4 regions of the Cronobacter muytjensii ATCC 51329 genome follow, and region 3 is predicted to be linked to each of the others. Evidence: predicted binding sites of a transcription regulator. Region 3 holds the regulator's gene; each other region holds the start of a gene.
The links. Region 3 encodes PurR, which represses purine synthesis genes. Its sites were predicted from a motif close to CANGCAAACGTTTGCNTG; they were not measured.

Region 1 (7,473 bases), 1.1 Mb from region 3:
CAGGCCGTCGGTGTAGCTGTTCACAATGCCAGAAAGCGTTTTGATGGAGCACGGCAGGATAATCATCCCGTCGGTTTTGAACGAGCCGGAAGAGACGCTGGCGGCGATATCGCGCGCGTCGTGGTTCACATCGGCCAGCGCCTGGACATCGCGTACGGTCATGTCCGTCTCCAGCGCCAGCGTCTGACGCGCGGCCTGGCTCATGATGAGGTGGGTTTCCACCTCCGGCACCGTCTGCAGCGTTTGCAACAGCCGAATGCCATAAATCGCGCCGCTGGCGCCGGAAATGCCGACAATGATTTTTTTCATGGAGTTATCTGGACAAGAAGCACTGAGCGAGACTTTGCCGCAAGACGCGGCGAGATGCAAACGGGGATTTCGCCCCTCCCGCTACGGAAGGGGCGACGGCACGCGGGAAGAGTTAGCCTTCGTTGTGCATCTCTAAATTTTCGACTTCGTTCTGACGCATCACCGCTTTGGCGTCGTCGTTACGCAGGGATTCGAGATATTCCAGATACTGGTGGTCGACATCTTTAGTCACGTAAACGCCGTTAAAGACCGAGCACTCGAACTGTTGAATATCCGGGTTTTCCGCGCGCACCGCTTCGATGAGATCGTCGAGATCCTGGAAAATTAAACCGTCGGCGCCGATTATCTGGCGGATCTCATCCACTTCGCGCCCGTGAGCGATAAGCTCGTTGGCGCTCGGCATATCGATGCCGTAGACGTTCGGGAAGCGAATTTCCGGCGCGGCGGAGGCCAGATACACCTTCTTCGCACCTGCTTCGCGAGCCATCTCGATAATCTGCTCGGACGTGGTGCCGCGCACGATAGAGTCATCCACCAGCAGCACGTTTTTATCGCGGAACTCAGCGCGGTTGGCGTTAAGCTTGCGGCGCACCGACTTACGGCGCAGGTGCTGGCCTGGCATGATAAAGGTACGGCCGACGTAGCGGTTCTTCACAAAGCCCTGACGGTAGGGTTTGTTAAGAATACGCGCGATTTCCAGCGCGATATCGCAGGAGGTTTCCGGAATCGGGATCACTACATCGATATCCAGATCTTCCCATTCGCGCGCGATTTTCTCGCCGAGCTTTTTGCCCATCTCAACGCGGGCGCTGTAGACAGAAATCTTGTCGATAAAGGAATCCGGGCGCGCGAAGTAGACATATTCGAACAGACACGGGTTGCTGACCGGGTTATCCGCGCACTGGCGGGTAAACAGCTGGCCTTTCTCGCTGATGTAAACCGCTTCGCCCGGCGCCACGTCGCGCAGGAATTCAAAGCCCAAAGTATCGAGCGCCACGCTCTCGGACGCCACCATGTACTCGGCGCGGCCGTTGCCGGCGTCACGTTTGCCAAGCACCAGCGGGCGGATACCGTTAGGGTCGCGAAACGCCACCATACCGTGACCGATAATCATCGCCACACAGGCGTAGGCACCACGGATCAGGCGATTCATCGCCGCGATGGCCGCGAAAATGTTGTCCGCTTCCAGCGGGTAGTGGCGGAAGTTATCGAGCTCGCTCGCGAAGATGTTGAGCAGGATTTCAGAATCTGAGGTGGTATTGATATGACGGCGCTTCTCTTCAAAGAGCATTTTGCGCAGTTCATGGGCGTTCGTCAGGTTGCCGTTGTGGGCAAGCGTAATGCCGTAGGGCGAGTTAACATAGAACGGCTGGGCTTCAGAGGCGCTGGAGCTGCCCGCTGTCGGGTAGCGCACATGACCAATTCCCATGTTGCCCTGCAAACGCTGCATGTGGCGGGCTTCGAACACATCATTCACCAGGCCGTTCGCTTTACGCAGACGGAAGCAATTATTCGCATCGATGGTGATGATGCCTGCGGCATCCTGCCCGCGGTGCTGAAGCACCGTTAACGCGTCATAAATCGACTGGTTTACCGGCATAACACCGGCGATCCCGACAATACCGCACATGTTGTCTTTTCCTCAATTCAAAGACCGCCCCCGGCACGATTACCGGGGCAGGAAACTTGACGAGCTTTGCAGATAGTCAAAGAACCATCTGATGATGAAACTGAACTGCGGGATAAGCTGCGACTTTTGCCAGTCCTCGCTTTTGGACAGGCCCGTGAAGGTATCAAGAAAGAACAGAATGGCGGCGACAATCAGCACACCTCGCAAGGCGCCGAAACAGATCCCCAACACCCTGTCTGTACCCGACAGGCCGGTTTTCTCCACCAGCGCGCCAATCACATAGTTGACTATCGCACCGACGATAAGCGTCGCGATAAACAGCACCGCGATAGCAATCCCATTACGTACCAGTTCATCTTCAAAGCCGGTGAACCAGACTGCCAGGTAAGTGTAGTAATGACTGGCGACAAAGAAAGCGCAGCCCCAGGTGACAAGCGACAGCGCCTCTCTCACGAACCCGCGGATCAGGCTGACCAGGCACGAGAAACCCACTACTGCAATGATGGCGTAATCTATCCAGACCATGAATGTGTCCCACGATAAAACGCCCTGACATCCGGTTCGGGGCGCATTCTAACAGAAAAAGAAAACGTTTGCGTAGGGATTTCCTTTCCACGCGTTAATAAAAAATGGCGTTGAAAAAATCTTCAACGCCATCCGTCCGTTATGCCTGCAACCAGCCAAATTGCGCCGGTTGCGGGCCGTCTCTGGCGCGATGCGGTTTCTGGCGGCGCCTGTCAGTCAGGCGCCGGACCGCTTAATTCACGCTGTAATTCATTATCACGCCGTTCAACCCTGACAGGCTGTTCAGCTCGCCAAGCGACGATTTAAGCTTATCTTTCGAGGCTTCCGGCCCCACCAGAATACGGGTGATTTTCCCCTGTACCGGCGTGGAGGGCGACGTATACGCCCGGTAGCCCGCCGAGCGCAGCTTCCCGACGATCTCATTGACTTTGTCGGCGTTTTTCAGCGCGCCGAGCTGTACTACATACGCTTTGCCCGCAGGCGGCGTTTGCGGTTTTTCCGGCGGCGTGGGTTTCGCAGGCGCAGGCGCTTCGGCCTCGCTCACCATCGCCAGCTGCTCGTCGGTTTTATCGCGCTGCGGTTTGTTCTGCGGCTTGTCCGTAGCGCGCGTTCTGGCAGGCTCCGTTGTTTTCGGCTTCGCAGGCGTCACCGGCACTTCATCAAGCTCCGCGCCGGTATCGGCAGGCAGCCGCGTGGTGTCTATCGATGACGTCGCCGCGTTACCCGCCCTCACCTCTTCCGCCGCGCCTTCCGGCGGCTGAGACGGCAGCGCCTGCGTCGCGGCAGGCAGCATATCCGGCTCGTCGCGATCGCCAGGCTTCGGCACCAGCGGGATCGCGGCGAACTCATCCTGATAATGTTTTTTCTGGCCGTCCAGCAGCCCTGGCAGCACGATAACCCCCAGCGCCACCAGCACAATCGTGCCGACTAATCGGTTCTGAAACTTACTCGCCACCTCGTCTCCCCGCGTCCATCTCTTCCATTACCTGCGCGACGGTATGAAACGACCCGCACACCAGTACCGTATCGGCAGGCTGCGCGTCGGCCAGCGCCGCATGCCAGGCCTGCGCCACGCTGGTAAAGACCGCGCTTGCCTGCAGATGCTCCGCAAGCTCTTCAGCGCGGGCGCCGCGCGGCCCGTCCAGAGGGGCACAATACCAGCTATCCACGACCCTCTCCAGACAGGCGAGCGTGCCGGCGATATCTTTATCGTGCAACATGCCGATGACGCCCAGCACGCGCCCGGCCGACGGCGACTGCGCCAGCCGCTGCGCCAGATACCCTGCCGCGTGCGGGTTATGCGCAACATCGAGAATCACGCGCGGGGCGTTGCTCACTATCTGGAAACGCCCGGGCAGCGTGGCGCGGGCGATACCGTCGCGGATCGCCTGCTCGCTCACCTCAAGGCCGCTCGCGCGCAGCGCGGCAAGCGCCGTGGCGGCGTTAGGCTGCGGCACCTGGGGCAGCGGAAGGTCATTCAGTTCGCCGTGCTCGTCGCTAAAGCTCCAGCCAGTGCCGGTGACCGTATAGCGCCAGGCGTCGTTAACGCGCAGCAGCCGCGCGCCTTTCTCCTGCGCGACCTGCGCGATGGTCTGCGGCATATCGGTCTCGCCCACCACCGCCGGTTTACCCTGACGGAAGATCCCGGCTTTCTCACGCCCGATGCTTTCGCGATCTGGCCCCAGCCAGTCGGTGTGATCGAGCGCGATGCTGGTAACAACCGCCACATCGCAGTCCACCAGGTTGGTGGCGTCGAGGCGCCCGCCGAGGCCCACTTCAAGAATAACGACATCCAGTTGCGCCTGCTTAAACAGCCACAGCGCGGAAAGCGTGCCGTATTCGAAATAGGTCAGCGACGTCTCGCCGCGCGCGGCCTCGATCTCTGCGAACGCGGCGGTGTGCTGGCTTTCGGCAAGCTCCTCGCCCTGCACGCGCACGCGTTCGGTGTAGCGCACGAGGTGCGGCGAGCTATAGACGCCCACGCGGTAGCCTGCGGCAATCAGCACCGCTTCGAGCGTCCGGCACGTGGTGCCTTTACCGTTGGTGCCTGCGACGGTAAACACAAAGGGCGCGGGCTTCACGACGTCCAGCGCCGCCGCCACGCGCGATACGCGCAGAAGGCCCATGTCGATGGTCTTGCCGTGCAGGTTTTCCAGATAAGAAAGCCACGTGGCCAGAGGCGACGTGGCTTGGGGAAGATGTTGCTTTTCCATGATACCCGTATCCTGGTTACGGTTCATAAACAAGAAGGGCAGCGCCTGGTGGCCCTGCCCTTCATGACTATCAGGCCTCTTGATCCTGTTCCGGGACCGGCGGCACGACGACCGCTTCACGCGGCGCGTCCGGGCTCGGAGCCGGGAGGTTCATCAGCTTCGCCAGAATGCTGGCGAGCTTGAGACGCAGCTCCGGACGACGCACGATCATATCGATAGCGCCTTTTTCAATCAGGAATTCGCTGCGCTGGAAGCCAGCCGGCAGTTTTTCACGCACGGTCTGCTCGATAACGCGCGGGCCGGCGAAGCCGATCAGCGCTTTCGGCTCAGCGATGTTGAGATCGCCAAGCATAGCGAAGCTTGCAGAAACGCCGCCCATGGTCGGGTCGGTCAGCACGGAGATGTACGGCAGACCGCGCTCCTGCATTTTCGCCAGCGCCGCAGAGGTTTTCGCCATCTGCATCAGCGACATCAGCGCTTCCTGCATACGCGCGCCGCCGGAGGCGGAGAAGCAGATCAACGGACAGTTGTCTTCAAGCGCCTGCTCGACCGCACGTACGAAGCGCGCGCCGACCACGGAGCCCATAGAGCCGCCCATAAAGGCGAATTCAAACGCCGCCGCAACGACCGGCATCCCGTGCAGAGTGCCTTTCATCACTACCAGCGCGTCTTTTTCGCCGGTTTCTTTCTGGGCGCTCGCCAGACGATCCTTGTACTTTTTGGAATCTCTGAACTTCAGCACATCTTTCGGCTCAAGCTCACTGCCCAGTTCCACCAGCGAGCCTTCGTCTAACAGGCTGTGCAGACGGTCGCGGGCCGCCATACGCATGTGGTGATCGCACTTCGGGCAAACCTCAAGGTTACGCTCCAGTTCGGCGCGGTAGAGTACCTGTCCGCAGCTGTCGCACTTGGTCCACACCCCTTCCGGGATGTTCGCTCGGCGAGTGGGAGTAATATTGCTTTTATTGAGAATTCGTTCAATCCAGCTCATTGATAACCTTTCTGCCTGAACCTGGTCGATGCCAGTTTTTCTGTGGGGGCGCATAATGCCATTATTGCCTTCCACAGACCATAAATGGTGCTCATTAAACCATAACGGCCCGCGACTTTGGATAAAAAAGTGGTCGAACCGCCAGAGGGCTTATTTTGCCTGGCGCGCCGCGGCGCGTTTGTGACGCACCACTTCAAAAATGCCCGGCAATACTGAGACGATAATAATCAAAACGATAAACAGCTTCAGATTGTCCTGAATGAACGGCATCGCCCCGAAGAAGTAGCCCGCGTAGGTAAACAGCAGGACCCACAACAGCGCGCCAATGACGTTAAACAGAGCAAAATGGCGGTAAGACATATGCCCCATCCCGGCGACGAACGGCGCGAAGGTGCGCACTATCGGCACGAAACGGGCGAGAATAATCGTTTTGCCGCCGTGGCGTTCATAAAACGCATGCGTTTTATCAAGATAGCTCTGCCGGAAGATTTTGGAATCCGGATTGCTGAAAAGTTTTGCGCCAAACAGCCGCCCGATGGTGTAGTTCACCGCATCGCCAAGGATAGCGGCAATGACCATCAGCGTGACCATCAGGTGCACGTTAAGATCGTTAGACGGCAGCGCGGAGAGCGCACCGGCCACGAACAACAGCGAATCGCCCGGCAAAAACGGCGTCACCACCAGACCCGTTTCGCAAAACAGGATCAGGAACAGAATCGCGTAAACCCAGATGCCGTACTGTGCCACCAGCTCCGCCAGATGCACGTCAATATGTAAAATAAAATCAATCAGAAAGCGAATAATGTCCATACAGGTTCATCTTCCCCGACTGCATTCAGTCAGCTAAAAAAAGTGGGCCCATCGGCGGCTTCGGGAGGTCAAACTGCGCCGGATAATCCACCGACACCAGATAAAGCCCTTCCGCTTTCGCCGTCGCTGCCGCAAGCGTTCTGTCCTTAGCCGCCAGCAGTTCTGCCATCCAGCTCTCCGGCTGGTTACCGCAGCCAATTTCCATCAGGCTGCCAACGATATTGCGCACCATATGGTGTACAAACGCGTTTGCCTTGATATCCACCACAATATAAGCCCCGAAGCGCTCAACGTTGATGTGCATCAGGTTGCGCCACGGGGTGCGGGACTGGCACTGCACCGCGCGAAACGAGGTAAAGTCGTTTTCGCCGATCAGGCACTGCGCCGCCCGGTGCATTCGCTGTGCGTCCAGCGGCAGGTGGTAATGTGTGACCCCCTGCGAGAGCACCGCCGGCCGCAGACGATGATTATAGATAACGTAGCGGTAACGGCGGGCCGTGGCGCTGAACCGGGCATGGAATTCCGCGGGCACATCTTTGACCCAGCGCACCGCGATGTCACCAGGTAAATTCGCATTTACGCCGAGCGTCCATGCCGCGTCCTTGCGGATGGCCGTGGTTTCGAAATGCACGACCTGGCCGGTAGCGTGCACGCCTGCGTCGGTACGACCGGCGCAGAAAACGTTAATCGGCTCATTAGCGACCTGCGAGAGCGCCTTTTCAAGCTTCTCCTGGACGCTGCGTACTTCCTGCTGACGCTGCCAGCCATAATATTTGCTGCCGTCATACTCAATGCCGAGCGCGATTTTGACTGTCGGCTTTTCCAGACTCTCCGACATCAGTAGAGATACTCCTGCAGCAGCTTCTCAGCGGTTTTCACCGCCATCAGCGCGCCGCCGAAGCGCACGTTGTCGGCGACCGACCAGAACTGGATTTGCTCCGGCATGCCGTAGTCGTTACGCACGCAGCCAATGGAAAGATGCACGCTGCCGGAGG
Region 2 (7,473 bases), 770 kb from region 3:
AAAGCGCGCTTCGAACGCCTCGCCGCCCGCGGCTGTCGCGCTGCTGTCGGTGCCGCGCAGCGCGGTGTAGAGACGCTCAAGGGAGGCCCGCGCCTGCTTTAAGTTCTCTTCGCTGTAGTTCAGCTGGCTGCGATAGTGGCCCGACATCAGGAAATAGCGCACGGTTTCCGCGTCGTAATGCTGCAACACATCGCGCACGGTAAAGAAGTTGCCAAGCGATTTAGACATCTTCTCGCGATCGACCATCACCATGCCCGAGTGCATCCAGTAGTTAACGTATTCGCCGTCATGCGCGCAGGTCGACTGGGCGATTTCGTTTTCATGGTGCGGGAACATCAGATCAGAACCGCCGCCGTGAATATCGAAATGGCTGCCCAGCTGTTTGCAGTTCATCGCAGAGCATTCGATATGCCAGCCCGGACGGCCATCGCCCCACGGCGACGGCCAGCTCGGCTCGCCCGGCTTGGACATCTTCCACAGCACGAAATCCATCGGATTGCGTTTGCTGTCGGCCACTTCGACGCGCGCGCCCGCCTGAAGCTGCTCGAGATCCTGACGCGACAGCTTGCCGTAATCGGCGTCGCTCTCCACGGCGAACATGACATCGCCGTTGCCGGCGACATACGCATGACCGCGGGCGATCAACTGCTCCACAATCTCAATAATCTCCGGAATGTGCTGCGTCGCGCGCGGCTCGCTATCCGGGCGCAGAATGTTCAGCGCATCAAAATCGTTGTGCATTTCGGCGACCATGCGGTCTACCAGCGCCACGAAGTCTTCACCGTTCTCGTTTGCGCGTTTAATGATTTTGTCGTCAATATCGGTAATGTTACGCACATATTTCAGCTTATAGCCGAGAAAACGCAGGTAACGCGCGACCACGTCAAAGGCGATAAACGTGCGCCCGTGGCCGATGTGACAGAGGTCGTAAACGGTAATACCACACACGTACATGCCGACTTCCCCGGCATGGATAGGCTTGAATTCCTCTTTCTGGCGACTCATGGTATTGAAGATTTTTAACATCAGAAGTTTCCGTGTCAGTGTGTGGTAAGCAGATAAAACCCCTATATTACCCATAATTGAAAGCGCAAGCACCCCACTTTGCAAGGTGAAGCAAGCGGTGAGTTATGCTATAACAGCCTCCTACTGTGGCTTCTTCTGGAAGCCGAAGCACCACTGAAACACAACAGGATGCAGACATGGTTACTTTTCACACCAATCACGGCGATATCGTAATCAAAACTTTTGATGACAAAGCGCCGGAAACGGTAAAAAACTTTCTGGAATATTGCCGCGAAGGTTTCTACGACAACACCATTTTCCATCGTGTAATTAACGGCTTTATGATTCAGGGCGGCGGCTTCGAGCCGGGCATGAAACAGAAAAGCACGAAAGATCCTATCAAGAACGAAGCCAACAACGGCCTGAAGAACACCCGCGGCACGCTGGCTATGGCGCGCACGCAGGCGCCGCACTCCGCGACCGCCCAGTTCTTCATCAACGTGGTTGATAACGACTTCCTGAACTTCAGCGGCGAAAGCCTGCAGGGTTGGGGCTACTGCGTATTCGCGGAAGTGGTCGAAGGCATGGACGTGGTTGATAAAATCAAAGGCGTTTCCACCGGCCGCAGCGGCATGCATCAGGACGTGCCGAAAGAAGACGTGATTATCGAGCGCGTAACCGTCAGCGAGTAATTCGTGGCGACGCTCTTTATTGCAGATCTTCATCTGTGCTCAGAAGAACCGGCGATTACCGCCGGTTTTCTGCGTTTTTTAGCCGGTACGGCACGTGAGGCGGACGCGCTTTACATCCTGGGCGACCTGTTTGAAGCCTGGATTGGCGATGATGACCCCGAGCCGCTGCACCGCGATATCGCCGCCGCCATAAAGGCGCTCGTGGCAAGCGGCGTGCCCTGTTACTTCATTCACGGCAACCGCGATTTCCTGCTGGGCAAACGCTTCGCGCGTGAAAGCGGTATGCAGCTTCTGCCGGAAGAAAAAGTCCTTGAGCTTTACGGCAGACGCGTACTGATTATGCATGGCGACACGCTCTGCACGGATGACGCCGGCTATCAGGCGTTTCGCGCCAAAGTGCATAAGCCGTGGCTGCAACGGCTTTTCCTCACGCTCCCTCTGCGCCTGCGCCGCCGCATCGCCGCAAAAATGCGTGCCGGCAGCAAAGCTTCCAACAGCCAGAAAGATCTCGCCATTATGGACGTCAACCCCCAGGCTGTGGCTGAGGCGATGACGCGCCAGCGCGTGCAGTGGCTGATCCACGGTCACACCCACCGCCCCGCCGTCCATGCCCTTGAAGCCAACGGCCAGCCCGCTCATCGCGTCGTGTTAGGCGCCTGGCACAGCGAAGGCTCAATGATCAAAGTCACGCCAGACGACGTTGAACTGATCGCCTTTCCGTTCTGATTCGCTCTCCCCTTTTTTGCCGTCCGCACGCCTACGCAACCGTTTTCCTTGCCCGTTATCCATGATATTCTCGAAGCCCTCGTAACGGCGACCCCGTTGATTTTGCCGCCTGACCACAGGAGTTTTGAGACGTATGTCCTCCAGCCACACCCCGGCGCGTATCGCCATCGTCATGGGTTCCAGAAGCGACTGGGCCACCATGCAGTTTGCCGCAGAAATCCTTGATGCTCTGGATGTTCCTCACCACGTTGAAGTGGTCTCCGCGCACCGCACGCCCGATAAACTGTTCAGCTTCGCCGAAAGCGCGCAGGAGAACGGTTTTCAGGTGATTATCGCGGGCGCGGGCGGCGCGGCGCATCTGCCGGGCATGATCGCCGCGAAAACGCTGGTGCCGGTGCTGGGCGTGCCGGTGCAGAGCGCCGCGTTAAGCGGGCTGGACAGCCTCTACTCTATCGTACAGATGCCGCGCGGTATTCCGGTGGGTACGCTGGCTATCGGTAAAGCGGGCGCAGCCAACGCCGCTCTGCTGGCCGCCCAGATCCTGGCGCAGCACGACAGCGCCCTGCTGGCGCGTCTTCAGGTCTGGCGCCAGAAGCAAACCGACGAGGTGCTGGAGAACCCGGATCCGCGGGGTGACGCATGAAGCAGGTATGCGTGCTGGGTAACGGCCAGCTCGGCAGAATGCTGCGTCAGGCAGGCGAGCCGCTCGGCATTCGCGTCTGGCCGGTAGGGCTCGACGCCGATCCGCAGGCGGTGCCGTTCGCGCAAAGCGTTATCACAGCGGAGATCGAACGCTGGCCGGAAACCGCCCTCACCCGCGAGCTGGCGCGTCATAACGCCTTTGTGAACCGCGACGTTTTCCCGCTTATCGCCGACCGCCTTACCCAGAAGCAACTGCTTGATAAGCTCGCGCTTCCTACCGCGCCCTGGCAGCTGCTGGCCGACCGCAGCGAGTGGCCGCAGGTGTTCAGCCGTCTTGGCGAACTGGCTATCGTGAAGCGCCGCACTGGCGGCTACGACGGCCGCGGCCAGTGGCGTTTGCGTGAAGGCGAGACCGACACGCTGCCTGCCGAGTGCTACGGCGAATGTATCGTCGAACAGGGCATTCACTTTTCCGGCGAGGTGTCGCTGGTGGGCGCGCGCGCGCACGACGGCAGCGCGGTCTTTTATCCGCTGACCCATAACCTGCATCAGGACGGCATTCTGCGCACCAGCGTGGCTTTCCCGCACGCGAGCGCCACGCAGCAGGATCAGGCCGAGTCGATGCTGCGCGCCATTATGGACGAGCTGAACTATGTCGGTGTAATGGCGATGGAGTGTTTCGTGACACCGCAGGGCCTGCTGATTAACGAGCTGGCGCCGCGCGTGCACAATAGCGGCCACTGGACGCAAAATGGCGCATCGATAAGCCAGTTTGAGCTGCACCTGCGCGCCGTGACCGGCCTTCCGCTGCCGCAGCCGGTGGTCAGCAGCCCGTCGGTGATGGTCAACCTGATTGGCAGCGATCTCAATTACGACTGGCTCAAGCTGCCGCTGGTGCATCTGCACTGGTACGACAAAGAGGTGCGTCCGGGCCGTAAAGTGGGTCACCTTAACCTCAGCGACAACGACCCGGCGCTGCTTGACGCCACGCTGGAGGCGCTCGCGCCGCTGCTTCCGCCAGAGTATGCCAGCGGCATCGCCTGGGCGCAGGCGCTGTTACGCTAAGCGAAAGGCACCCCGAGGGGTGCCTTTTTTACAGACGCCTGGGTGCGGTGATTGATAAGGTCAGTGCGCTTACTCCCCCAGCACAGCCGCATCACGTTATGTCCGGTTCGCAGGGCGGGTAAACAAAGCGCCACCCGCCGTCCCGCACATCGTTACTCTTCCAGCGCCTGCCCCAGATCGGCAATCAGGTCCTCCGCCTCCTCGATCCCCACCGACAACCGGATCAACTGCGGCGTGATGCCGTTCGCGAGCCGCTGCTCAAGCGGAATCGACGCGTGCGTCATGCTGAAAGGCTGGCTCACCAGGCTCTCGACGCCCCCCAGGCTCTCCGCAAGCGTAAAGAGCCGCAGCTTTTTTATTACCTGCGCCGCGCGCGCGTCGTCACCGCGCACCACGATGGAAATCATCCCGCCCGCCAGCGCCATCTGACGGCGCGCCAGCGCATGCTGCGGATGGCTGTCGAGCCACGGAAAAAAGACCTTTTCCACCTGCGGATGCCGCTCCAGCCGCTGCGCTATCTTCAGCGCATTCGCGCTGTGGCGCTCCATACGCAGCGCCAGCGTGCGGATACCGCGCAGCGTCAGGAAGCTGCTGAACGGATCGAGCACGCCGCCGACGGCGTTTTGCAGATACGCCAGCTGCTGCGCCAGCGCCGCGTTATCCCCCACCACTGCCAGCCCCGCCACGACATCCGAGTGGCCGTTGAGGTATTTGGTGGCCGAATGCACCACGATATCAAACCCGAGCGTCAGCGGGCGGTGGATCGCCGGTGAAGCAAAAGTATTATCGGCCACACTGATAATTCCGTGGCGGCGCGCCAGCCCGGCGATGGCTTCAAGATCCGCAAGCTTGAGCAACGGATTGGTCGGCGTTTCGACCCAGATCATGCGCGTTTCCGGGCGGATCGCCGCCTCCAGCGCGGCAAGATCGTCCGGCTTCGCCCAGGTGACCGAAAGCCCGGCGGTACGCTTGCGCACGTTTTCCAGCAGCCGGTAAGTGCCGCCGTAAACATCATCTACCGCCACGATGTGGCTCTCTTTGTCGAGCAGTTCCAGCACCGTGGAAATCGCCGCCAGCCCGGAGGCGAACGCAAACCCCTGACGGCCCGCCTCCAGCTCGGCGATGGCGCGCTCCAGCGCGTGGCGGGTCGGATTGCCGCTGCGCGAATACTCATAGCCCGTATGTTCGCCGGGCGCGGGCTGCGCGAAAGTAGACGTGGCGTAAATCGGCGGCATCACCGCGCCGTGCTGGTCGTGGTGCGTGCCGCTATGCACGCTAAGAGTGGCAAATTTATCCATAATAAAGCTCCTTACGATTCAAGCCGGTTGCGCCAGCGGTTCAGCACATCGGTGCGGGTGATAAGACCCAGAAAGCGCGTGTTGTCAGTGATGACCGCCACCAGCCCGCGCGAGAAAACGTCAAACAGCTCGCGTTCGCTGGCGTGTTTATCGAGCGTGACCACCTCGCGGTTCATGGCGGCGGAAACGGGCGTGAGAAAACGCTGGCTGTCGCCCTGAATAAACGTCAGCAGATCCCATTCATCGACGATGCCCGCCACGCGGCCCGCCTCCAGCACCGGCAGCTGCGAAATATCATAGAGCCGCATCCGGGCCAGCACGGTTGCCAGCGTGTCATCCGGCGCGGCGGTGACGGCGGCGCCCTCGTCATGGCGAAACGCGATAAAATCACGCAGGTCGCCGGTGGCGGGCCGCGCCTGGAGCCCCTGCTGGCGCAGCCAGTCGTCATTGAACATTTTCGAGAGATATTTATTGCCGCTGTCACAGGCGAAGGTCACGACGCGCTTCGGCGTCGTCTGCGCGCGGCAGTAGCGCAGCGCAGCGGCAAGCAGCGTGCCGGTGGAGGAGCCTGCCAGCACGCCTTCGATTTTCAGCAGGTCGCGCGCGGTGCTGAACGCCTCGGCGTCAGTGACGCGTAACGCCTGTTTAACGCCCTCGAGATGCGCCAGCGGCGGAATAAAATCTTCGCCGATGCCTTCCACCAGCCACGATCCCGCCTCGTGATAGCGCCCGGTCTCGACCTGATCGGCCAGGATCGATCCTGCCGGATCGGCCAGCACAAATTCGGTCTGCGGGGAGTGTTTGCCAAACCAGGCCTGCAATCCGCCGAGCGTGCCGCCGGAGCCGACGCCCACCACAATGGCGTCAATGCGCCCGCCCGCCTGGTCAAAGAGTTCCGGCGCGGTCGTGGTTTCATGCGCCAGCGGGTTCGCCGGGTTATTAAACTGGTCGATATAGAGCGCGCCAGGCGTCTCATCGGCGAGACGCTGCGCGTAATCCTGGTAATACGCCGGATGGCCCTTGTTAACGTCCGAACGGGTCAGCCGCACGTCCACGCCGAGCGCGCGCAGGTGATAAATCTTCTCGCGACTCATTTTATCGGGCACCACCAGAATCAACCGGTAGCCCTTTTGCGCGGCGATAAGCGCAAGCCCAAGGCCGGTATTACCCGCAGTGGCTTCGATTATCGTGCCGCCGGGCGCAAGCCGCCCCTGGCGCTCAGCCTCGTTAATCATCGAGAGCGCCACGCGGTCTTTGATAGAGCCGCCGGGGTTCTGGTTTTCCAGCTTCAGCAGCAATTCGCACGGGCCGGTATCAAGCTTAGCGAGGCGCAGCAGCGGCGTCTGCCCGATAAGAGACGTCACAGAATCGACTATCGACATAGTGTATTTATCCGTTAAACAGAGAACGGACAAATGATAGGGCGGCGTTTTTCGGCGGTTAAAGAATCATTCGCGGTACGTTAGAACCAGATGGAATATTCTCTGCGGTTTCAGCAGTAAAGAAGGCGATCGGTAAAGTCGTCCAGAAATATCGATGGCTGAACGACGGTTTTTTGGCGTTATTTTCAGCATTTTTACGCCCGTAAGCGACCCGCTTTGCCAGTTTGCGTATTTGGATTGCCGGAATTTATCGAAGAGGAAAACGAGACTGAAGAAAAGAAAACGGCGCGCAGGAAGCCCGGCGCGCCGTGAATATTCATGCCGGTGGTCTTTAATGCCTGCCGCGTCGGTCGGCGCGATTCGCCAGCCAGTCACCGAGCATCTGCACCGCCTGCACCAGCACAATCAGCGCGATAACGGTCACGACCATCACCCCGGTTTCGTAGCGATAATAGCCGTAGCGAATCGCGAGATCGCCGACGCCGCCGCCCCCGACAATCCCGGCCATTGCCGAATAGCCAATCAGACTGACCAGCGTCACCGTCAGGCCGCGCAGCAGGCCCGCGCTCGCCTCCGGCAGCAGCACCGTGCAGATGATACGCATCGGGCTTGCGCCAAACGCCTCGGCGGCCTCGATAATCCCGCGATCGACCTCACGCAGCG
Region 3 (7,473 bases):
AGTGCTTGCCGAGGCTTGCGCCAATGCCAACGGAGATAAAAAACGTCATTACGCCCATGCTGAGGTTAAACGGCAACATCAGCTGTTCGCGGTATTTCAGCGAAAGATCGAGCCAGGCGCGGCAAAAGCCGTTCTGCGTATCCGGCGAGAAGGGCGGAAAGATAAACACCAGCAGAAACGAACCAATAATCATAAACGGCAGGGCGGCAAGAAAGCCGTCCCTGATGGCCACCACGTGACGCTGCGAACCCATGGCGCCCGCCAGCGGCGTAATTTTGTTTTCAATAACATGGACCATACTCTGGTACAGACTCATGAGGCATTTCCTTTCTCAGGCAGGGGGAATGGCGCTCAGTGTGAAACAAAATGGAAACCGGTTTCCATGCGTCTGTCACCTGATTGTCGCCGGGATCACTTTTATTGAAGGAAACGTCGTGAAAGCGTGAGAAATATCACAAAGCAGGCAAGAGAGAGTGGCAAAAAACCCCCGGCATGCGCCGGGGCGAGCGTTTAGCGGGCGACGCGCAGGCCGTTTTCCACGCCGCGGCTGAAGACGACCTGCCAGAGCTGGATATCGCGCGCGCGAAACGCGCCCGCGCAGGCGTTCAGGTAATAGGTGAACATCCGTTTAAACCGCTCTGAGTAGTTATCAGCGATGTCCGGCCAGGCGGTGAGAAAACGCGCGTACCAGGCCATCAGGGTTTTATCGTAATCCGCGCCGAAGTTATGCCAGTCCTCCATCACGAAGTGTGGCTCGCTGGCGGCGGCAATCTGCCGGGCTGAGGGCAGACAGCCGTTCGGAAAGATGTATTTATCAATCCACGGATCGACATTGTTATCGGTTTTGCGCGAGCCGATGGTGTGCAGCAGGAACAGCCCGTCAGGCTTCAGGTTACGGTCGGCGACATCGAAATAGGTGGCGTAGTTTTTCGGGCCGACATGCTCGAACATGCCCACCGAGACGATGCGGTCGAACTGAGCATTGAGATCGCGGTAATCCTGCAAAAGGATCGTCACGTCAAGGCCGTCACAGCGCGCCTGCGCCATCTTCTGTTGCTCGGCAGAGATAGTCACGCCGGTGACCGACACGCCATAATATCGCGCGGCGAACGCGGCGAGACCGCCCCAGCCGCAGCCGATATCCAGCAGCGTCATACCAGGCTTGAGTTCAAGCTTTTCGCAGATCAGCCGCAACTTCGCCTGCTGGGCGTCCTCCAGATTATCCGCCTCTTTCCAGTAACCGCAGGAGTATTGCATATACGGGTCGAGCATCCGGCTGAAGAGATCGTTGCCGAGATCGTAATGCTCTTTACCGACAATCCAGGCGCGCTTTTTCGATTGCAGGTTAAACAGACGGGCGCCGAGGATGCGCAGCGTATCTTTGAAATGGTGAGGGAGTTGGTCTTCGAGCCCCGCACGGAGCACCCTGGTGAAGAACAGATCGAGGCGTTCGCACTCCCACCATCCGTCCATATAGCTTTCGCCAAGGCCGAGAGAGCCTTCCTGTAAAACACGTTTAAAAAAATCCGGGTTTTTTACCTGAATATCGGAGGGAGCGGGGCCGTTAACGGTGATCCCGGCCCGGCTGAGCAGTTCAGCTGCAATGCGATACCAGTGGTTATCCGGTATGTTGACTTCTTCCAGACACGATGAACTCATAGCTTCTCCATCACTGATGTGACCAGAACCTTAAAACAGCGTAGTCGCAATTTTCGGTATGTGAGAAATATCACGGAAAGGTCCGCGAGCCTGATATCCGACGTAGAACAGAGGAAGGGAGATGCCCCTTGCCAGAATAGTCATTCCAGAAAAAACGGGAGCCAGCGGCTCCCGTTACTACATAATATTTATGGTATTTATCGTAGAGCCGCGAATCAGTATAGGCCTCGCATTACGATGATTCAACCATTGACAGTTAGCACGCTAATAACAAAAACGTCATATTATCGCCCGCCTGATTACCGCACGCTGACCTGACGCCCGCGAAGCCGCCAGCCAAGACCCGCCAGCAAGACTGTCGCCAGCATCACGCTGGTGGTGGAAAGCAGCGGTGTTGCGACCAGCCACGAAACCACCAGACTCGCCACAAAGCACAGCCCCAATTGCAAAGTATTCTGCAGCGCGGCGGCGCGTCCGGTCGCCTGCGGGAAGGGCAGCAGCGCGGCGGCCACGACAATAGGGTAAATCGCGCCGTTCGCCATCGCCATCAGGCAGAAGGGAATAAGCAGCGTCGTCAGCGTCACCGCATCGCTTAAGCCTACAAGCCAGGTGGCGATCACGCTTAGCGCATAGCCCACCAGCAGCCACGGCAGCAGCTTCTCGCCGTGCCATTTTTGCAGCGCGCTGCGACAGCCGTAGCCGCCGATAAGAAAGGCGATAGTCTGCGGTACATAGCTTAAGCCTATCACCGCCGGGCTGTAGCCCATCGCGTGCAGGATAAACGGCGAACCGGTCAGCCAGGCGAAAAAGCTGGCGGAGCAGGCGGCGTAGATCAGCACATTGCCGCTATAGGCGGGCGAGCGCAGCAGCATGGCGAAGCTCAGCGGCTCGCCGTCGTGGTTGCCTTGCGGCGCGCCTGCGGGCAGACGCAGCGCCGGGATCATCAGCAGCAGCGTAATGGCGAACAGTACCACGAAAATCGCCTGCCAGTCGAAATGGTTCAGGATCCAGCTGCCAAGCAGCGGCGCCAGTGCCGGGGAGAGCCCCACCAGCGGCATAATGGTGGCGAAAATACGCCGCGCCTGCTGGGCCGGGTAGCGGTCCGTCACCAACGCCTGCCAGCTTACCGCAGCCGCACAAACGCCGACTGCCTGAATAAAGCGCAGCGCCAGCAGCGCGCCTGCGCTCTCTACCCAGACGGTGCCAAGGCAGCCTGTCGCGAAAATCCCGAGCCCCGCCAGCAAGACCGGGCGACGGCCGAAACGGTCAGAGAGCGGCCCCCAGGCTAGCTGCGCGAGCGCAAAGCCCGCGAGGAACAGACTCAGGGAGGCGCTGATAGCGGACGGCGCTGTATGGAGATCCGCTTCAATTGCCGCGAACGCCGGCAGATACATATCGGTGGCGAGAAACCCGAGCACGCTCAGCCCGGCCAGCCAGCAAAGAAAGCCTTTTGTAGGTCGCATAATTTTTGCTCACTTCGTAATACGCGAAAGAGCCCGGAGTGTACGGAGTGCAAACCGGCTTGTGAAACGTTAATATTTGCCGTTTCCATTCAAAATTTTTGCAGGCAGAAAATGTGGTCTGAGTATTCACTCGAAGTGGTAGACGCGGTGGCGCGCAACGGCAGCTTCAGCGCGGCGGCGGCGGAACTCCATCGCGTGCCTTCTGCCGTCAGCTATACCGTGCGCCAGCTTGAAGAGTGGCTGGCGGTCTCTTTGTTTGAACGTCGCCATCGTGACGTGGTGCTGACGCCCGCTGGCGCCTGGTTTCTGCGGGAAGGGCGTTCTGTTATCAAAAAAATGATGATCACCCGTCAGCAGTGCCAGCAGATTGCTAACGGCTGGCGCGGGCAGCTCTCCATCGCGGTCGATAATATCGTGCGCCCCGAACGCACGCGTCGGCTGGTGCTTGATTTCTACCGCCACTTTTCCGATGTCGAATTGCTGGTGTCGCAGGAGGTGTTTAACGGCGTCTGGGACGCGCTGGCGGACGGACGCGTGGAAGTCGCCATCGGCGCCACCCAGGCGGTGCCGGTGGGCGGCGGGCGCTTCGCGTTTCGTGATATGGGCATGTTGAGCTGGCGCTGCGTGGTGGCGAGCCATCATCCGCTGGCGCAGCACGCGGGCGCGCTCAGCGATGACAGTCTGCGCGATTACCCGTCGCTGGTGCTGGAAGACACCTCGCGCTCGCTGCCCAAACGCATCACCTGGCTGCTTGATAACCAGCATCGCGTGGTGGTGCCGGACTGGCACTGCGCCGCCGACGCGCTGAGCGAGGGACTGTGTATCGGCATGGTGCCGACGCATTTCGCAAAACCCTGGCTGGACCGCGGCCAGTGGCGGGCGTTGACGCTGGAAAACCCGTTCCCGGACGCCGCCTGCTGCCTGACGTGGCGGCAAAGTGACGCCTCGCCCGCGCTGCGCTGGCTGCTGGATTACCTGGGGGACAGTGAAACGCTGAACAAGGAGTGGCTGCGGGAGCCAGACTGAGCGGGCTCCCGGCAGGGATTAACGGCGATAGTCGCGGAACGGACCGTCCGCCACCGAGCGGCGTTCGATAAGGCGCGGGTGCACCTCGATAGTCTGGGACTCTTCGCGTTTATTAATGATGCGATCAAGCAGCATATTAAACGCGGTCTGACCCAGCGTTTCCTTCGGTTGATGGATGGTGGTCAGCGCCGGGCTGAAAAAGCGGGCGTTGCGCACGTTATCGTAGCCGATGATGGAAATATCCTGCGGCACGCGCAGGCCCATCTCGTCGGCGGCGCAAATCGCGCCCATCGCCATGATATCGCCGCCGCAGAACACAGCGGTAGGACGCTGCGGCTGGGAGAGGATCTGCTGCATCGCGCGATAGCCCGATTCCGGCTCGAAATCGCCCTGCACAATCCAGTTTTCCGGCACTTTAATCATCGCTTCTTCCAGCGCCTTCATAAAGCCGGAGAAACGCCCGACGCCGGTATTACGCTCAAGCTGGCCGGGAATCACCCCGATATCGCGATGGCCGCGCTCAATGAGATAGCGCCCCGCGAGGTATCCGCCCTGGAAGGCGTTATCGATAACCGAGTCGGTGAAATCCGCTCTGGCTTCACCCCAGTCCATCACGACCATCGGGATATGACGGTACTCCTCGAGCGTGGCGAGCAGCGGCTCGGGGTATTCCGAGCACATCACCAGCAGGCCATCGACGCGCTTTTGCGCCATCATTGACAGATAAGCGCGCTGCTTTTCCAGATTGTTATGGGCGTTGCCGAGGATCAGCGTATAGCCTTTCGCGAAGCAGCTGTTCTCAACGGCTTCGATGATTTCCGCAAAATAGGGCGCTTCGCTGCTGGTGGAGAGCAGGCCGATGGATTTGGTGTGGTTCACCTTCAGGCTGCGCGCCACGGCGCTCGGCGAATAATGTAATTCTTTAATTGCCGCCCACACCGCGTTGCGCGTCTCTTCCGCCACAAAACGGGTTTTGTTAATTACATGTGAGACTGTTGTAGTAGAAACGTTTGCTCGCTTCGCGACGTCTTTAATTGTTGCCATTAATCATCACTCCAGACCCCTCGCTGAGCCCTGTAAAATCACGGGTTAATCGTTTGCCTGTACACACCCCTGTGTGCCACGAGGGGACGTGCGGCATGCCGGGAAACGCGACATTTATCGTGAGGAGGGGTCGATGGCCGGTACCGAATAAAGTAGCGACGAATTTTGGCTTATCTTTATCGAAAGGGGAAGAGGGAAAACGCATATCTGGTTAAATGTCGCAGGATTTTTCGGCGCGTTTATGCAAAAATGCGCTCTACCTGTTTTTTATGGGGTCTTTAAGGAGAAAACCATGAGTACCGATCTGAAATTTTCGCTGGTCACCACTTTTATTGTACTGGGTTTAATTGTGGCGGGCGCGTTTACCGCCATTCTGCATTAAGGGTGTCGCGGGGGAGCGCGCCTGTTCTCCCGTCTTCTTTTTACAATTCCTGCGTTTAACCCGTTTTCTTTCGTTACCGCCTTTCTTTTTCACCTTATTCCCTTATGATTCGCTGATAACACTATTTGCGAGTTCATTAACACCTTCGCAATAATATTTTGCTGTTTTTGTTACTTATCTTTTCGACCTGAAAATGCCATTCTTCCTGCATCCTGCTGTAACGCCGTGAATTCCCGGCGCTGTTGTACAATTTCTGGAGCAATTAATGAAAGTCAATTTCCCTTTACTGGCACTGGCCATTGGTGCTTTTGGCATTGGCACGACCGAGTTTTCCCCGATGGGGCTGCTGCCGGTGATCGCCCACGGCGTTAACGTCTCGATCCCCGCAGCCGGTATGCTGATTAGCGCCTACGCGGTTGGGGTCATGGTCGGCGCGCCGCTGATGACGCTACTGCTGTCGCATCGCGCCCGGCGCAGCGCCCTGATTTTCCTGATGGCGATTTTCACGGCAGGCAATGTGCTGTCGGCGCTGGCGCCGGATTACATGACGCTGATGGCCTCGCGTATTCTCACCAGCCTCAACCACGGCGCGTTCTTTGGGCTTGGCTCCGTGGTGGCCGCAAGCGTGGTGCCTAAGCATAAGCAGGCGAGCGCCGTCGCGACGATGTTTATGGGGCTTACCATCGCCAATATCGGCGGGGTGCCTGCGGCGACCTGGCTTGGCGAAACCATCGGCTGGCGCATGTCGTTCCTCGCCACGGCAGGGCTGGGTCTGATAGCGATGGCGAGCCTCTGGTTCTCACTGCCGAAAGGCGGCAGCGGCGAGCGCCCGGATGTGAAAAGCGAACTGGCGGTGCTGATGCGCCCGCAGGTGGTGAGCGCGTTGCTGACCACAGTGCTCGGCGCGGGCGCGATGTTCACGCTCTATACCTATATCGCCCCGGTGCTGCATCATATTACTGACGCCACTCCGGCGTTTGTTACCGCGATGCTGGTACTGATTGGCGTTGGTTTTTCCATTGGCAACTATCTCGGCGGCCGTCTGGCGGACCGCTCGGTAAGCGCCACGCTGAAGGGCTTTCTGCTGCTGCTTATCGTCATCATGGCGGCTATTCCGTGGCTTGCGAAAACCGAGATCGGCGCGGCGGTCAGCATGGTGGTGTGGGGCGCGGCGACGTTCGCAGTGGTGCCGCCGCTGCAGATGCGCGTGATGCGCGTCGCCAGCGAAGCGCCTGGCCTGTCGTCATCGGTGAATATCGGCGCGTTTAACCTCGGCAACGCGCTTGGCGCGGCGGCGGGCGGCGCGGTTATCCATGCGGGCTTCGGCTACAGCGTGGTGCCGGTCATGGGCGCGCTGATTGCCGCCCTCGGTCTGCTGCTGGTGGTGCTCTCAGGACGTCGCGAAACGCAAACGGCCTGTCGCGCGGAATAAAGCGTATAACGAAAAAAACGGAGAAGGGCGACCTTCTCCGTTTTTTTGATAGCGAGCGCCGATTTAACGGATCGTGCGCGGTGTCATGACCCGGCGCGCGCCGACATAGTGGCGCTGCCAGTAATCTTCGCTGAGCGAGGTTATCTGAATTTCCTGTCCGCTACGCGGCGACTGGATAAACTTGCCGTTGCCGACATAGACGCCGACGTGATCGGCGGTGCCGCGACCCTGGGTGCGGAAGAAAACCAGATCGCCACTTTCCAGCTCGCCACGATTTACCGGTGCGGCATCGCGCAGGTGATACATTTCATTGGCGGTGCGCGGAATGCGGAATTTCACCAAATCCTTATACGCATACCAGACCAGGCCGCTGCAGTCGAAACCGGTACGCGGCGAAGTGCCGCCCCAGTGATACGGTTTGCCGATCTGGTTCATCAGCTTGTTCATGGCGGTGGTCTGGGCTTTTT
Region 4 (7,473 bases), 1.6 Mb from region 3:
ATAAGGCGTTTGGCGATATCCAGTTCGCTTATGCCGGTGGCCTCTTTCAGCGGGCGAATATCCAGAATGCACTCATGCGCGACGCGGCCGTCGCGACCGGTATAGAGCACCGGATAGGCGTCTTTCAGACGGCTGGCGATGTAGTTGGCGTTGAGGATTGCCGTCTGGCTTGCCTTCTTCAGCCCTTCAGAGCCCATCATACGGATATACATCCAGCTTATCGGCAGAATCGACGCGCTGCCGAACGGTGCGGCGGAAACCGCGCCCTGCGCCGTCAGCATGCCTTCAATCTGCACGACGCTGTGGCCCGGCACGAATGGCGCCAGATGCGCTTTCACGCCAATCGGGCCCATGCCAGGGCCGCCGCCGCCGTGCGGAATGCAGAATGTTTTATGCAGGTTGAGATGTGAGACATCCGCGCCGATATAGCCCGGCGACGTGATGCCCACCTGGGCGTTCATGTTGGCGCCGTCAAGGTAAACCTGACCGCCGTACTGATGCACGATGTCGCACACCTCGCGGATGGTTTCTTCATACACGCCGTGGGTGGACGGATACGTCACCATAATACAGGAGAGCTTATCGCCTGCGGTTTCGGCCTTCACACGCAGATCCGCCAGATCGATATTGCCCTGTTTATCACAGGCGACCACGACGACCTGCATGCCTGCCATCTGCGCCGACGCCGGGTTGGTGCCATGCGCGGAGCTCGGAATAAGACAGATATCGCGATGGCCTTCGTTGCGGCTTTCGTGATAGTGGCGGATAGCCAGCAGGCCCGCATACTCGCCCTGCGCGCCGGAGTTCGGCTGCATGCAGAGCGCATCGTAACCGGTGAGCTTCACCAGCCAGTCGGAGAGCTGGCCAATCATCTGCAGATAGCCCTCGGCCTGATCCGCCGGACAGAACGGATGCAGTTCGGCGAATTCCGGCCAGGTTATCGGGATCATTTCCGCTGCCGCATTGAGCTTCATGGTGCAGGAGCCGAGCGGGATCATCGCCTGATTCAGCGCCAGATCTTTGCGCTCAAGGCTGTGCATATAACGCATCATCTCGGTTTCGCTGTGGTAGCGATTAAAGACCGGATGCGTCAGGATGGCGTCATCGCGTAGCATCGCGGCCGGAATGGAGCGGCTGTCGTGCGCCACCTCTTTATCCAGCGCGTCGATATCCGCCTGCGCGTCGTCACCGGTCACGACGCGCAGCAGCGCCTGCACGTCAGCGCGGGTCGTGGTTTCATCAAGCGTAATGCCGACCGCGCCCGGAATATCGCTGCGCAGGTTGATTTCCTGTGCCTGCGCGCGCGCCAGCACCGCCGCTTTATCGGCGACGTCGACGCACAGCGTGTCGAACCAGGTGGCATGACGCAGCTTCAGCCCTTTGCGTTGCAGGCCCGCCGCCAGAATATCGGCAAAACGGTGGATACGGCTGGCGATGCGCTTCAGCCCCTCCGGGCCGTGGAACACGGCGTAGAGGCTCGCGATATTGGCCAGCAGCACCTGGGAAGTACAGATGTTGGAGTTCGCTTTCTCGCGGCGAATATGCTGCTCGCGGGTTTGCATCGCCATACGCAGCGCAGTGCGACCGGCGGCGTCTTTCGATACGCCGATAATGCGCCCAGGCATGGAGCGTTTAAATTCATCGCTGGCGGCAAAGAACGCCGCATGCGGGCCGCCGTAGCCCATCGGCACGCCGAAACGCTGGGCGGAGCCGAAGACGATATCCGCGCCCTGCTTGCCCGGCGCGGTCAGGAGCACCAGCGCCATAAAATCCGCCGCTACGCTGACCACCACTTTGCGGGATTTCAGCTCGCTAATCAGCGCGCGATAGTCATGCACTTCGCCAGTGGTGCCGACCTGCTGCAACAGCACGCCAAACAGATCCTGATGATCGAGCGCCTTTTGCGCGTCATCCACAATCACCTCAAAGCCGAAGGTTTCAGCGCGGGTGCGCACCACATCCAGCGTCTGTGGATGCACATCAGCCGCCACAAAGAAACGGTTGGCGTTTTTCAGTTTGCTGACGCGCTTCGCCATCGCCATGGCTTCCGCCGCGGCGGTAGCTTCATCAAGCAGCGAGGCGGAGGCGATATCGAGCCCGGTCAGATCCAGCGTCACCTGCTGGAAATTAAGCAGTGCTTCGAGACGTCCCTGAGAGACTTCCGGCTGGTAAGGCGTATAGGCCGTGTACCAGCCCGGGTTTTCCAGCATGTTGCGCAGGATAACCGGCGGGGTGTGCACCGCGGTGTAGCCCATGCCGATATAGTTTTTGAAGCGCTTATTGCGCCCGGCGATAGCTTTAAGCTCCGCCAGCGCAGCGAATTCGGTCGCGGCGTCGCCAACATCAGGCGGGGTCGCAAGCTGGATATCCGCCGGAACGATTTGCGAAATCAGCGCATCCAGCGAGTCCGCGCCAACGGTGCGCAGCATCTCCTGCTGCTGGTCAACACCCGGTCCGATATGACGCCCGATAAAAGCGTCGCGATTTTCCAGGTGGCTCAGGGTCTGGGTCATGGGCGATATTTCCTGAAACGTGCAGTGAGGCAAATAAATGCGATGGTCAGTTGTGCTCCCTTGTGGGAGCGGCGCGTGCAATGCGGCGCACGCGCCTGCCCCTGAGCGTTACCCAGGAGCGCGGTCCCGTGTATTACTCGTTTTCTAACAGCGCTTCATACGCGCTGGCGTCCAGCAGCGCGGCCACTTCGGCCTCGTCGCTGGCTTTGATTTTGAAAATCCAGCCCTGGCCGTACGGCTCGCTGTTGACCAGTTCCGGAGAGTCGCTCAGCGCGTCATTGACGGCCACGATCTCGCCGCTGACCGGCGCGTAGATGTCAGAGGCGGCTTTCACCGACTCCGCTACGGCGCAGTCGTCGCCCGCGCTGACGGTCGCGCCGACATCCGGCAGGTCGACAAACACCATGTCGCCCAGCAACTGCTGCGCATGTTCGGTGATCCCAACGGTGTAAGTACCGTCCGCTTCTTTACGCAGCCATTCGTGTTCTTTGCTGTATTTCAGTTCGTTTGGCACATTGCTCATTGCTTCTCTCCTGATAACAAAACTTACTGCGCCACCGGTTTACCGGCGCGCACGAAAACGGGTTTAGTGACCTTCACGGGCATTTCGCGGTTGCGGATCTGCACAATGGCAGTATCGCCGATACCCGCCGGAACGCGAGCCAGCGCAATGCTGTAGCCGAGCGTCGGCGAGAACGTGCCGCTGGTGATAATGCCTTCGCACGCGTTGCCCTGAGTGTCGGTGAAGCGCACCGGCAGCTCATTGCGCAGCACGCCTTTTTCGGTCATGACCAGGCCGACCAGCTGTTCAGTGCCGTTTTCACGCTGGGCTTCCAGCGCATCGCGACCGATGAAATCGCGGTCTTCCGGCTGCCAGGCGATCGTCCAGCCCATATTGGCAGCGAGCGGCGAAACGCCTTCATCCATCTCCTGGCCATACAGATTCATGCCCGCCTCAAGGCGCAGCGTGTCGCGCGCGCCGAGGCCGCAGGGTTTCACGCCCGCTTCTACCAGCTGGCTCCAGAACCCCGCCGCTTTTTCATTCGGCATCGCGATTTCATAACCCGCTTCGCCGGTATAACCGGTAGTGGCGATAAATAAATCGTCCGCCTGCACGCCGAAAAACGGCTTCATGCCTTCGACGGCTTTACGCTGCGCATCGTTAAACAGCGTGGCGGCTTTGGCCTTCGCGTTCGGGCCCTGAACGGCGATAAGGGAGAGATCGTCGCGCACGGTAACGGCGACGCCGTAAGGCTCGGCATGCTCGTTGATCCAGGCGAGATCTTTTTCACGGGTAGCGGAGTTCACCACCAGGCGGAAATAGTCTTCCGTCATGAAGTAGACGATCAGGTCGTCAATCACGCCGGCAGAGGCGTTGAGCATGGCGGTGTAGAGCGCTTTACCCGGCTGGGTCAGCTTCGCCACATCGTTTGCCAGCAAGTAGCGCAGGAAATCGCGGGTGCGCGCGCCGCGCAGATCGACAATGGTCATGTGAGAGACGTCAAACATCCCCGCGTCGTTGCGCACGGCATGGTGTTCGTCAATTTGTGAGCCGTAATGCAGCGGCATCATCCAGCCGTGGAAATCCACCATGCGCGCGCCGCAGAGGTTGTGCTGTTCATACAACGGGGTTTGTTGAGCCATCTTTTCCTCATCCTGTCAGCCGGGTTGGTGTGGGTTTCAGACGGCGAACAGCCCTGAGTGAAACCCGGCGCCGACGCCGATCCCGACGGCGACGCAAACGTTAACTTGCGTCTGAACTTATCACCGAACGGAGGTGTAAACCATAAGGTGAGCTGAGTCATCAGATTAGCTTATGACCGGGACAGGTGTTTTTGGCGACAGAATTAAACACTGCCTGAATGGTTTCAGGCGTAGCCGATACGCTAACTCTCTGCCGCCTTTTCAAAATAACCGGGCAGAAATCGCTGTTTTGAAGGAAAAATCATGGCAGTGGAAAAATTAAAGGATTAAAAAAACTAATCCGAAAAAGAGAGTGAAATTAGAATATTTCAAACGGGGGGAAGCTTCTCTTTCCGACGCCCGGAAAGAGAAGTGTGACGCAGTTAACGCAACCACGCAGGCAGGTCATTCAGCCCCATCGCCTGGCGAATCAGCTGCGGTTTGATCCCCGGCAGTTTATCGGCAAGCGTTAAGCCCAGATCGCGCAGCAGCTTTTTCGCCGGGTTATTGCCTGAGAAAAGCTCGCGAAAGCCCTGCATGCCTGCCAGCATCATCGCGGCGGCGTGCTTGCGGCTGCGCTCGTAGCGGCGCAGATAGAGATGCTGGCCGATATCCTTGCCCTGCTGTTGCAGGCGACGCAGTTCGCTTATCAGTTCAGCCGCGTCCATAAAGCCGAGGTTCACCCCCTGCCCGGCCAGCGGATGAATGGTGTGCGCGGCGTCGCCGACAAGCGCCAGTCGATGCGCGGCGAACTGACGCGCATAGCGCCCGGTCAGCGGGAAGACCTGTCGCTCGCCCTCAAGCGTACACAATCCGAGGCGGTTATCGAACGCCACACAGAGGGCCTGATTAAACGCGGACGCAGGGGCCTGTTGCATCCGGTCCGCCTCCTGCGGCGAGAGTGACCAGACGATAGAGCACAGATGCGGATCGCCGAGCGGCAGGAACGCCAGAATGCCGTCGCCATGAAAGACCTGGCGCGCCACGCCGCCGTGCGGCTCATCGGTGCGAATCGTGGCGACCAGGGCATGATGCTGGTAATCCCAGGACGTCAGCGGAATTTCCGCCTTTGTGCGCAGCCAGGAGTTAGCGCCGTCCGCGCCCACAACCAGCCGCGCCGTCAGCATATTGCCGTCTTCGAGCGTAATAAATGCTTCGTTCTCGCCCCAGGCCACCTGTTGCAGCATCGCCGGCGCCATCAGCGTCACCGATTTGCACTGCTGCGCCTTTTCCCATAACGCATGGTGGATAACCGGGTTTTCGATAATGTGCCCAAGATGGCTGAAGCCGAACGCCTCATCGTCAAACGCGATGCGCCCGAAGCTGTCTTTTTCCCAGACCTCCATGCCGTGATAGGCCGCGGCGCGCTGGCGAATAATCGCCTCCCATACGCCGAGACGTTTGAGCAGCGTTTCGCTGGCGGCGTTGATCGCCGATACGCGCAGCGCTGGCGGCGCTCCGGCATCCAGCGGTTGCGGCGCGCGTTGTTCAAGCACCGCGACGCGCAGCCCGCTGCCTTCCAGCCCGCAGGCCACCGCCAGCCCGACCATTCCGCCGCCGACAATCGCTACATCTACACTTTGCACATTCGACTCCTTAGCGCGGCACCCAACCCAGGGTGCGTCTGGCCAGCGCGTCACGCGCCGGGGTAAATAGATCCATCGCCATCAGGCCAAGGTTGCGCCCGACGACCAGCGGCGACCAGCGGTTGGCGAAAAGCTGCACCAGCCCGTCGGTAACGCCGATCGTCGCGGCTTTATCCTGCTCCCGGCGCTGCTGATACGCGTTTAGCACCGGATACGCGCCGATATCCTGACCGCGCGCGAACGCCTGCGCCAGCGTCTCCGCGAGCGTTATTACATCGCGTAAGCCGAGGTTAAAGCCCTGCCCTGCGATCGGATGCAGCGTCTGGGCAGCATTGCCGACAAGCGTCGTGCGATGCGAAATTACCCGTGAGGCGAGGCTTAAGGCGAGCGGATAGCCGCTGCGCGCGCCTGCATGCGTGATACGCCCGAGCCGCCAGCCAAAAGCGTGTTGCAGTTCGCGACAGAAGCGCTCATCGCTCCAGCCCAGTACCTCTGCCTGTTTATCAAGCGGATGGCACCAGACCAGCGAGCTGCGCCCACTGGACATCGGCAGCAGCGCCAGCGGGCCGTGTTCGGTGAAGCGCTCAAACGCGCGTCCCTGGTGCGGCAATGCGGTCGCGACATTCGCGATAATCGCCGCCTGGTGGTAAGGCTGCTGACGCCATTCAATGCCGCACTGCGCGCCAATCGAGGAGCGCGAACCGTCGGCGGCGACCAGCAACTGGCCTTCCAGCGTCTCGCCGCTGTCCAGCCGTACGCTCACCGCCTCTTCACGGCGCGTAATGTCCGCCACACGCGCCGGGCAGTGCAGATGAACGCCGGGCGCTTTGCGCAGCAGGCCGAAAAGGCGCTGACCGGCATCATGCAGTTCGACGACATTGCCAAGCGCCTGCGTCTGGTAATCGCGTGCGTTGAGCGTCACAAAACCGGCGTGACCGCGATCGCTGACGTGAACGGTGGTGATAGGTGTCGCACAGGGAGCGAGCGCCTGCCAGACGCCGACACGTTCAAGCTCCCGGCAGGTGCCGTCGGCAAGCGCGATGGCGCGCGCATCGAATCCCGGATGCGCGGCGGACTCTGGCGCGCTGGCTTCCACGAGGTGAACCGGCAACGCACCGTGAGTGAAGCGGGAAATCGCGAGCGCGAGCGTCGCGCCAGCCATGCCGCCGCCTGCGATAATCACACTCATGAGCGCTGCGCTGCCGCCATCAGCGCTTCGATGTCGTCCGCCGATTTCACCACGCTCGCGGTCAGGTTTTCGTTACCCGTTTCGGTGATGACGATATCGTCTTCGATGCGAATGCCGATGCCGCGATACTCCTCCGGCACGTCGGCGTCGGGGGCGATATAGAGGCCCGGCTCAACGGTGATAACCATTCCCGGCGCCAGAATGCGCGAGCGATCCGGGCCGTAGAAACCGACGTCGTGCACATCAAGCCCCAGCCAGTGGCTGAGCCCGTGCATAAAATAGGGACGATGGGCATTTTCGGCGACCAGTTGCTCCACATCGCCTTGCAGAATGCCAAGCCCGATAAGGCCTTTCACCATGACGCGCACCACATCGCCGGTGACGTCCTGAATCGACGTACCGGGGCGGAAAAGGCGCAGCGCGGTTTCCAGCGACTCCAGCACGATGTCGTAAACAGCGCGCTGAGCCGGGGTGAATTTGCCGTTCACCGGAAAAGTGCGGG

Region 1: cvpA (colicin V production protein) is a predicted target of PurR. The motif match lies at 2,522-2,539, and genes of this name have one in related genera.
Region 2: purE (5-(carboxyamino)imidazole ribonucleotide mutase) is a predicted target of PurR. The motif match lies at 2,456-2,473, and genes of this name have one in related genera.
Region 4: gcvT (glycine cleavage system aminomethyltransferase GcvT) is a predicted target of PurR. The motif match lies at 4,248-4,265, and genes of this name have one in related genera.

What each region holds. Positions count from the first base shown of each region.
Region 1 covers NZ_CP012268.1:950,094-957,566, reverse strand. The annotation lists gene AFK63_RS04475 (UbiX family flavin prenyltransferase) at 1-309, opposite strand, end outside; gene purF (amidophosphoribosyltransferase) at 422-1,939, opposite strand; gene cvpA (colicin V production protein) at 1,979-2,464, opposite strand; gene dedD (cell division protein DedD) at 2,697-3,419, opposite strand; gene folC (bifunctional tetrahydrofolate synthase/dihydrofolate synthase) at 3,409-4,677, opposite strand; gene accD (acetyl-CoA carboxylase, carboxyltransferase subunit beta) at 4,748-5,668, opposite strand; gene AFK63_RS04445 (DedA family protein) at 5,819-6,478, opposite strand; gene truA (tRNA pseudouridine(38-40) synthase TruA) at 6,504-7,316, opposite strand; gene AFK63_RS04435 (aspartate-semialdehyde dehydrogenase) at 7,316-7,473, opposite strand, start outside.
Region 2 covers NZ_CP012268.1:2,833,582-2,841,054, forward strand. The annotation lists gene cysS (cysteine--tRNA ligase) at 1-1,026, opposite strand, end outside; gene ppiB (peptidylprolyl isomerase B) at 1,203-1,697, shown strand; gene lpxH (UDP-2,3-diacylglucosamine diphosphatase) at 1,701-2,423, shown strand; gene purE (5-(carboxyamino)imidazole ribonucleotide mutase) at 2,557-3,066, shown strand; gene purK (5-(carboxyamino)imidazole ribonucleotide synthase) at 3,063-4,130, shown strand; gene AFK63_RS13155 (trans-sulfuration enzyme family protein) at 4,283-5,428, opposite strand; gene AFK63_RS13160 (pyridoxal-phosphate dependent enzyme) at 5,440-6,810, opposite strand; gene AFK63_RS13165 (methionine ABC transporter permease) at 7,142-7,473, opposite strand, start outside.
Region 3 covers NZ_CP012268.1:2,059,164-2,066,636, reverse strand. The annotation lists gene AFK63_RS09590 (PTS sugar transporter subunit IIC) at 1-316, opposite strand, end outside; gene cfa (cyclopropane fatty acyl phospholipid synthase) at 511-1,659, opposite strand; gene punC (purine nucleoside transporter PunC) at 1,959-3,122, opposite strand; gene punR (DNA-binding transcriptional activator PunR) at 3,234-4,148, shown strand; gene purR (HTH-type transcriptional repressor PurR) at 4,167-5,192, opposite strand; gene cydH (cytochrome bd-I oxidase subunit CydH) at 5,485-5,574, shown strand; gene AFK63_RS09565 (MFS transporter) at 5,840-7,006, shown strand; gene AFK63_RS09560 (C40 family peptidase) at 7,070-7,473, opposite strand, start outside.
Region 4 covers NZ_CP012268.1:464,624-472,096, reverse strand. The annotation lists gene gcvP (aminomethyl-transferring glycine dehydrogenase) at 1-2,513, opposite strand, end outside; gene gcvH (glycine cleavage system protein GcvH) at 2,647-3,036, opposite strand; gene gcvT (glycine cleavage system aminomethyltransferase GcvT) at 3,060-4,157, opposite strand; gene ubiI (FAD-dependent 2-octaprenylphenol hydroxylase) at 4,580-5,782, opposite strand; gene ubiH (2-octaprenyl-6-methoxyphenyl hydroxylase) at 5,793-6,971, opposite strand; gene pepP (Xaa-Pro aminopeptidase) at 6,968-7,473, opposite strand, start outside.